2 regions of the Imbroritus primus genome follow, and region 1 is predicted to be linked to the other one. Evidence: predicted binding sites of a transcription regulator. Region 1 holds the regulator's gene; the other holds the start of a gene.
The links. Region 1 encodes sigma-54, which starts transcription at its own class of promoters, with help from an activator protein. Its sites were predicted from a motif close to TGGCANGNAANCTGCTTT; they were not measured.
Positions count from the first base shown of each region.

Region 2: the regulator sigma-54 is predicted to act here: its motif matches at 1,681-1,698, upstream of fae (formaldehyde-activating enzyme).

Region 1 is NZ_OZ201293.1:391,968-396,337, forward strand. It holds gene hprK (HPr(Ser) kinase/phosphatase) at 1-680, opposite strand, end outside; gene ptsN (PTS IIA-like nitrogen regulatory protein PtsN) at 733-1,188, opposite strand; gene hpf (ribosome hibernation-promoting factor, HPF/YfiA family) at 1,427-1,777, opposite strand; gene ACQ3C8_RS01800 (RNA polymerase factor sigma-54) at 1,823-3,316, opposite strand; gene lptB (LPS export ABC transporter ATP-binding protein) at 3,496-4,278, opposite strand; gene lptA (lipopolysaccharide transport periplasmic protein LptA) at 4,316-4,370, opposite strand, start outside.
Region 2 is NZ_OZ201293.1:2,103,687-2,108,056, reverse strand. It holds gene ACQ3C8_RS09625 (dihydroneopterin aldolase) at 444-968, shown strand; gene fae (formaldehyde-activating enzyme) at 1,111-1,623, opposite strand; gene ACQ3C8_RS09615 (triphosphoribosyl-dephospho-CoA synthase) at 1,726-2,643, opposite strand; gene ACQ3C8_RS09610 (ATP-grasp domain-containing protein) at 2,640-3,659, opposite strand; gene mch (methenyltetrahydromethanopterin cyclohydrolase) at 3,661-4,370, opposite strand, start outside.

The DNA of each region.
Region 1 (4,370 bases):
GCCGTTTCGCCAAAGATGGTCTTGATGTCGAGCAGGCCCAGGCCGCGTACCTCGAGCAGGTTCTGCAGCAGCGGCGGACAACGGCCTTCGACGAAGTCAGGACCGAGGCGCACGAAGTCGACCGCATCGTCCGCCACCAGGCCATGGCCGCGCGAGATGAGTTCGAGGCCTAGTTCGCTCTTGCCGAGTCCCGATTCGCCCATGATCAGCACACCCATGCCCAGAATGTCGAGGAACACACCGTGCATGGTGACGCGTGGCGCCGAGATGCGCGACAGGTACAGGCGCAGGTGGTCGATGACTGCGGCCGACGAAACCGGCGTGGTGAACAGCGGCGTGGATGAGCGCGTGCAACGCAGTTCCAGGTCCGGATGGGGATCGACGCCATCGGCGATCACCAGGAAGGGCGGCTCGAGCAGGATCAGCTCGCCCATCTGACGCTTGCGGTTTTCTTCGTCGAGGCGCTGGTAGTAGGTGATCTCCGGCTTGCCGAGCACCTGGATGCGATTCGGATGGATCAGGTTGAGGTGACCGACGAGGTCCGCGGCGGACGTTGCTTCACGCGCAAATTCGAGCTCGAAGGAACGGTCAGCGCCTTCCAGTCCGGCAATCCAGGACAGCCGGAGATCGGCTGCGTTGTCATCGAAGATCGATTGTGCGGTGACGCCAGTCAGTTCCATAACGTGCGGCAAATTGGGGTCTGCGCACGCGGCAGCGCGCGGCAGACAGATCTCAGGGCTGCCAGTCGGACAACATCTGGTGGACTGCTTCCGGGGTCGGCAGGGTGTTGAGCGCATCGCGGATGTCGCGGTCAGACAGCAACTGGGCGATTTCCGACAGAATTTCGAGGTGCTGTTGCGTGGCCTGCTCGGGCACCAGCAGGAAGATCAGCAGGGAGACCGGCTTGCCATCAGGCGATTCGAACGGAATCGGTTCCGCCAGCCGCATGAACGCCGCGAGCGGTTGCTTGAGGCCCTTGATGCGACCATGCGGAATGGCCACGCCCGCGCCCAGGCCGGTCGAGCCGAGCGACTCGCGGGCGAAGAGGTTGTCCGTCACGGTCGCCCGTGCCAGGCCGTGGTTATTTTCGAACAGCAGTCCGGCCTGCTCGAACACACGTTTCTTGCTAGTGACGCTGATATCCAGCGCGATGTTGCCCGGGGGCAGCAGTTTGGCCAAACGATTCATGAAGGACAGTGGAACAGTAGTGATCTTCGCCGTGGCGGGGAACAGCCTGACCGGACATTATAGACGAGCCGTGGCGCAGGATTGTGCGCCGCAGCAGGTCCGGCCGGGCGAGAGGATCATGCCTGAGGACAATACCATGCTCTCGGTGGGGAAAGCATACACTGCTGGCGCCGCTGCGGGCCCTCTGGCGCAAAAAAAGCCGCACATGGTGCGGCTTTGTGTTGGTTGCGCGGAACGCTCAGAGTCGGGCTTCGTCCGCTGTGGCCTGATACTTCAGCGCCACACGGTCATGGTTCTGCACTTTGTCCTTGTGCTTGATCACCTGGCGGTCGAGCTTGTCCACCAGTGCATCGATGGCTGCGTACAGGTCTTCGTGATGCGATTCGACGAAGATATCCTTGCCCTTCAGGTGCAGGTTGATTTCCGCACGTTGTCGCTTGTCCTTTTCTGTCTGGTTGTCCACCGTCAGCAGTACGCTCACCCCAATGACCTGATCGAAATGCCTGATGACCCGCTCCAGCTTGGTTTCCACGTACTCCCGCAGGGGCTGGGTGATTTCGAGGTGGTGTCCACTGAGTTTGAAATTCATAGCGACTCTCCTTTCACAGACATCGCATCCAGGACGATGCGATTACTACAGGGATTTGCGAAGGTTGACTGCCGGGATTCGAAGGGCCTCGCGATATTTCGCCACGGTGCGGCGCGCCACCACGAACCCTTGCTCGCCGAGCAGTTCGGCTATCCGGCTGTCGGACAGAGGGGTTTTGGGGTCTTCAGCTCCTATCAGTTGCTTGATGAGCGCACGGATCGCGGTAGATGATGCCGCGCCGCCGGTCTCGGTTGACACATGGCTGCCGAAGAAATACTTCAGCTCGAACGTTCCCATCGGGGTGGCCATGTATTTGTTGGTTGTGACACGAGAGATAGTCGACTCGTGTAAACCCAGTGTATCGGCTATCTCGCGCAAAACCAAGGGGCGCATCGCAATTTCGCCGTGCGTGAAAAAATTCTTCTGCCGGTCCACGATAGCCTGCGATACTCGCAGGATGGTATCGAAGCGCTGCTGGATATTCTTGATCAGCCAGCGTGCCTCCTGCAGCTTCTGCTGCAGGCCCGCGGCGCCGCTGTCACCCTTGCTGTTGCGCAGGATCTGCGCATACATGTCATTGATGCGCAGGCGCGGCATCACTTCGGCATTGAGCTGCGCGACCCACCCGGCCGGCGTCTTGCGGACTACTACGTCGGGCACTACATAGTCGGCATCGGGACGGCTGAAGGCAAAGCCCGGAAACGGCGTGAGCGAGCGGATCAGCGTGTGCGCTTCCTTCAACTCCGCGTCATTGACCTGCAAGGCTTTCTTCAGGCGCGTGTAGTCGCGCGTCGCCAGCAGTTCGAGATGCCCGGCAACGATGGCCTGGGCAAGCGGCTTGGCCGGGTGCTCGATACGCCGCAACTGTAGGCCCAGGCATTCGGACGCGTTGCGCGCACCGACCCCGGGTGGATCGAAGCTCTGCAGCATGCTGAGTGCCGATTGCACCTCATCTGCCTCCACTTCGAGTTCCGCGGGCAGTTCTTCCAGAATTTCGTCAATGGAAGCGGACAGGTAGCCATCGTCGTCGAGCGATTCGATCAGGAAGATCACCAGGCCCTTGTCGCGCATCGACAGTTTCAGCGGCGCCAGCTGGTCCATCAGGTGATCGCGCAGGGTCGGGCCGCCACAACCTAATTGCATGGGCGCGCGGTCATCCTCGTCCGCCTGCGGGCGACGCGCAAAGTCGTCCAGGCTCCAGTCGTTGCCATAGTCGTTGGCACCGTCGTCCAGGTCCCCGCCGGCGGCCTCGCCTGCGGTGTCACCTGGGGCGGCGCTGCGTTCCTCCCCATTTGCGGCGGACGGTACGGAAGCGGTCTCGGCCGGTGCATTCTGGACGCTCATGGAGCCATCCGCGCCGATCCGCACGGGGCTTTCAAGCCAATCGTTTTCACGCTCGAGCAGGGGGTTCTCTGTCAGGGCCTGCTCGACTTCTTGCTGCAGTTCGAGCGTGGAAAGCTGCAACAGCCGGATGGACTGCTGCAACTGGGGCGTCAGCGCGAGATGCTGTGAAAGGCGAAGTTGGAGGGACGGTTTCATTCGACCTATTGTAAGTCGAACCTCCGCGCGATGGAACGATAGTTGCTAGGAGATCGCGGCCGAATCGGAACAAAAGTGGCAACCGTTCGGCAAACCGCGCCGGACGGCCTCGGCCGCGCGCTGCGCAGCGGGCGTCGGGGCAGAGACAGGACTGCCGCCGCTCTTCCCGCCGGCCAGATTTACATGCGGAAGTTTTCGCCGAGATAGACCTTGCGCACCGCGTCATTGGCGATGATGTCTTTCGGCTGACCTGCTGCCAGCACCGTGCCCTCGCTGATGATGTAGGCGTGGTCGCAGATGCCCAGCGTTTCGCGCACGTTATGGTCGGTGATCAGCACGCCGATATTGCGTGCCTTGAGGAAGGCCACGATGCGCTGGATTTCGCCGACGGCGATCGGATCCACGCCGGCAAACGGCTCATCGAGCAGGATGAAGCGCGGGGACGATGCCAGCGCCCGGGCGATTTCCACGCGGCGGCGCTCGCCACCGGACAGCGACAGCGCCGGATTGTCACGCAGGTGCGTGATCTGCAGGTCATCGAGCAGGGTATCGAGCCGTTGCGCAATGGCCTCTTTCGACAGCGGCTTGCCGTTCTCGGTCTGCAGTTCCAGCACGGCCTGGATGTTTTCCTGCACGTTCAGCTTGCGGAATACCGAGGCTTCCTGGGGCAGGTACGACAAGCCCATGCGCGCCCGCTGGTGGATCGGCAGGGTGCTGATCGGCGCGCCATCCAGCATGATCTCGCCTTCGTCGAGCGCCACCAGGCCGACGATCATGTAGAACGACGTCGTCTTGCCTGCACCGTTTGGCCCCAGCAGGCCGACCACCTCGCCGCTCTTCACATCCAGCGAGACATCGCGCACCACGGTGCGCGTGCCATAGCGCTTCTGCAAATGCCGGACTTCCAGCGTGCTGGAAGCGGGGGCGGCGGTGGGCGTGGAGCGGGCGGTATCTGTCGTCATGCGCGTGGTGTCGGGGCCGAAGCGATAAGTGGCGGGATCAGCGTGGCTGGGCAGGCGGCGGCGCTGGCTGTAGCGTCACGCCCGGTGCGGGG
Region 2 (4,370 bases), 1.5 Mb from region 1:
TACGGCAAATCAACGGTGGACGTGCATTGGCGATGCGTCGGGCCAGGTTCCGGGCCGGTGTTGGGGCCAGCGGTGGCCGTCAGCAGCCTGATGCACGGTTCATGCCCACGCCATTACGCCATCACGGCATGGTGGCAGCGAGCCAGGGTCTCCCGCCGGAAGCGATGGCCGGGCACGTCCTGTGTCGTCACTGCAACACTGTGTGCCACGCCGGTACGCATCCGGTCTTCTCGGTATGGCCGTCGCGGCGCGCCCTGCGCGCGGAAGACGGCGGTTTTGAACCCATTGTAGCGCAAGGGTCGGGCGCGATCGCATGAAGCCGAGCACGGAGTACGGCATGGAGCAGGGACGGCGCATGGCGGTGGCCTGTTTTTTGCGTCGCCTCCCGCCATGTGCGGTCGATGGGACCGCCGGGGCCATGGGCCAGAGACCAGGAGCAGGCAATGAGACGAGACGACTTCACGGTACCCGCGGGGGCGGCAGGGGCATTCCCGGGCCACGCCAGCGGCACGCAGGCCGGCCTCGCGCTCGGCGCGATTCCGGCCGATGCTGCCCAGATGGACCTCATCTTCGTGCAGGGCTTCGAAGGCCAAACCATCATCGGCATCGACCCGTGCGAACTCGACCAGCCACAGCCGCTGCGCATCGACGTGACGGCCGGCCTCCCGCGTAGCGTGGCCTGCAGCACGGACCAGATCGGCGACACAATCCACTACGGGCAGATTCGCGAGGGATTGCGCGAGTTGATGCAGACGCATCGCCTGCAATTGCTGGAAGCCTTTGCCGAACGGATTGCGAGCATGGTGCTGGACGATTTTGGCGCGCACTGGGTGCGGGTCGTGGTGGTCAAGCCGAAGAAATTCGAGGATGTGGATGCCGTGGGCGTCGCCATCGAGCGCCGCCGGTCCGTGGCGCGGCAGGGTGGATCGCTGCTGGATTGGATGGGACACGGCATGGTGCCATCCTGAGCTGCCTGATGAGGCATGCATGAGGCATGCTTCAGTGCGGCACGCGGCACGGTTCTCCACGCCGCATGCCGATCCATTGAACGCCACCGGCGTCCAATGAACCAGTCGGCCCGGAATGGCGGCCGACTTCGCTGCTTCCGTCTTAGGCGTGAGCCTGGAACGGATGGTCGGCCGAACCCTTCTTGCCAACCACTTCCTTGGCCGTCGGCGAACCGGACACGGCGCGCTGGATAGCTTCGCGGGTGGCCTTGTAGTTGTAGTCCTGGATCTTGGCGTCGTCTTCGGCGAGCCAGTGGATGAACACGCCGACGCAGATGAACAGGTCGTCGGCTTCGTCGGCCGGGATGGTGCCGTCCTCGACGCTGTCAGCCACTGCCATGGCGACGGCGCGCTGGGCCGGGCCGAACATCTGCACGGCTTGCTTGGCGCCCTTGATGGTCACCTTGTTGAACATGACGGTGTTCGGCTTGGCGAGCAGGTTGGGGGCGACCACAGCCAGCAGCGAAGTGAAACCGTCCTTGTTGTTCACCAGGGCATTACAAAAGGCGGTTTCAACTGCCGAACCACGAGGTCCGATCAGCAGGTCGATGTGCGCGACTTCGTTGCCGTCTCCGACCAGCGACTCGCCGACCATTACTCGATTGATCTTTGCCATGTGTACGTCTCCCGAAAATGTTGGATGCAAAATGGGACGCGATGCGTCACATCTTCACTAACACTTTCCATGCCAGACCCCGCTGCCGGACCGGTTTTGCCCTCAGGGAACCGGCTGGATCGCGCATAGTGCCGGGCTCACGAGGGCCGCAATCATCGCTGTAGCCACGGTCAGGTCTGCGCTGGTACCGGGATTGATGCCGCGCGCCTTGAGCGAACGGTCCCATTCCGCCAGCAGGTGGAGATCGGGGCCATTCCCATCGTTGCAACGCTTTTTGAGGTCGCGTGCCTGTTCCGTGACACTTTGTGCGACATCGAGGCCGTGCTTGCGGACGATATGCGAGTCGGGAAAACGCCCCAGCCAGGCAAGATACGTTTCCAGCACCGCCGTGTGCAGGCTGCGCGCCGGACTGGCATGGCGCTGCATGGCCGCATGAAAGGCCGGCAGGCCCAGGTCGAACAGGTCGGCGAAGCCGTGGGCGTACTGCCGGGCGATGGTATCGCGCATGGCTGCCATGCGCATGGCAGTGCGCAGGTCGACGGTCGGTACTGCGGCGACGTCCTGTTCCGGCGCATCGCCAAGGCCACCCGGGCTGGCATGGGCGATGGCCCGGTAGGCAGCCTCGGCATCCGCCACAGTGAGGTCTGCGAGCACCTGTTCCACCGCTTGCCGCAACGCGCCGATGCCGGGCAGGCCCGCCGTCGCCAGCGCCGGCCGTTCCAGTGCCGCGGCCAGCGGTGCGCAAAGCAGCAGGATGCCAAGATTGGTGTTGCAGTGCGCCACGGCCCGCGTCAGGCGGACCGCACGTTCGATGCGGCTGCCCACCGTTTCGCCAGGTGCGGCGATGGCGGGGCCCGACGCCTTGGCGCTGGCGATAAACAATGCGGCCGTCATACCGTGGCCGGCGCTCTGCAGGCTGACATTGCCGGGCTTGCTGACCATCACGTCGAGCATGCAGGCCCACAGGAAGGCCTGCTGGGCCGTGCTGCCCAGGTCGTCGGGAGAGGGCGCCTGCATCATGCGGCGCTTCCCTGGGCTGCGTCGGCGATAAGGGGCATGCCGAGCCGGCGTTGCAGCAGGTCGTCCACCAGCAAGCCGGCGATATCGACGTCGGTGGTCGATTGCAGGCCGCGCCAGGCCGCCACGCCGTTGACTTCAATCACCACCGCGCCAGCGCCATCAGCACGGTCTTCTCCGGCCGGCATCAGGTCGATGCCGGCATAGTCGAGGCCCAGTGCGGCCGTCGCGCGGATTGCCAGATCGGCCAGCGCGGGCGGAATGTCGGCCGCTTCGCAGCGCGCGCCTTGCGCCACATTGTGGATCCAGCCGGCACTGACGCGCCGCATCGCGGCTACCGCGCGGCCGCCGACAACGAGGATGCGCCAGTCGAAGCCGGGCGCCGTGCGGGCCGCCTGGAAGCGCTGCAGATAAGCCACGTGGCCGTACGGTGCGAGTCGGGGCAGGGCGGCTGGCGCGCCGTTCACATGGCCGGCACGCGTCAGCCCCTTGCCCTGTGAACCGAACAGCGGCTTGAGCACCAGCGCGCGGCCCGCCGCGCCCTCGCGCATGACGATGCGCTGCGCGTGCGGGGCCGATTCCGTGACCCACGCGGCGGGCGTAGCGACGCCGGCGCGGTGCAGCAGGAAACTGGTCATGCCCTTGTCGACACTGCGTTCGATGGCGCGTGCATCGTTATAGACGGGCACGCCGAGTTCGCGCAGCGCGTGCAGGATGCCCAGGCGCAGCGTGACCTGCTCGAAGCTGCCGCCAGCGATGCCGCGCACGATTACCGCATCGGGCAGCTCGCGGCCGTAGCCGGGGATTGAGAGGCCGTGCCAGTGCCGCGTCAGGTCAAAGCCGCAATCGGCGAGGTCCACGCAGCGTCCTTCGCAGCCGCGCGCGCGCAGGGCGCGCTTGAGCCGTGTGGTGTGCCAGCCGGTTTCATCGGTCATGATGGCGACGCGCAAGGGGCGGCCTGGGGACCGGGTCGGCTGGGCTGGCGGGATGTCGGCCGGGATGTGCGCGTGCACGGTCATGTCATGCTTCCTGCAGCCACTGTCCCCGCAGCAGCGGCATATTGAGCGCGCCGGCATGCCATGTGCGGCCGGTGGCGAGATTACTGACCCACACCTCGGCGGGGGCAAAGAGGTTGGGATCGATCTTGTAGAAATCGTACTCGACTTCCTTGAAGATGTCGGCAAACGGCCGGCCATAGTCGGGCGAGCGCATCGACGGCAGATCGTTGGCCAGCGCACGCGCCTTGTCGTCGTCGGTATTCACCGTGAGCTGCACGCGGCCGCCGTAGAGGATGGCATCGTTGGTGCGACCCATGGCTTCGCCGCCATCCGCGCCGGGCGGCGGGAGCGGAGCCGAGGCGCTGCCGCCGACGATGTCGTGCAGCGCAAAGCCGAGGACATGCGCCTTGTGCAGGGCGACTTCGAGCACGCGGCCGACCACCTGCGTGGTGCCGGCGAGGCTGGTGGTGGGCGTCAGGATGACCGTGAGCTGATGCGGCTCCAGCCCGCAATCGCGCAGCACCTTGCGGATCACCACTTCAGGCGGCGGGCGGTCGACTTCGAGCACGAGGCAGGCGGCGCCGGGCTGGTCGCGGTAGCCGAGTTCCTCGAACAGCGGCTCGCGTCCGGCGAGCGCGCGTGCCGGGCCCGAGCCGAGTGCAAAGAATTTCTTGCCGCCAGTCTCTTCCTTGCTGGCCGACAGGCTCCAGCCGGCGTACTGGCTCGCCAGGC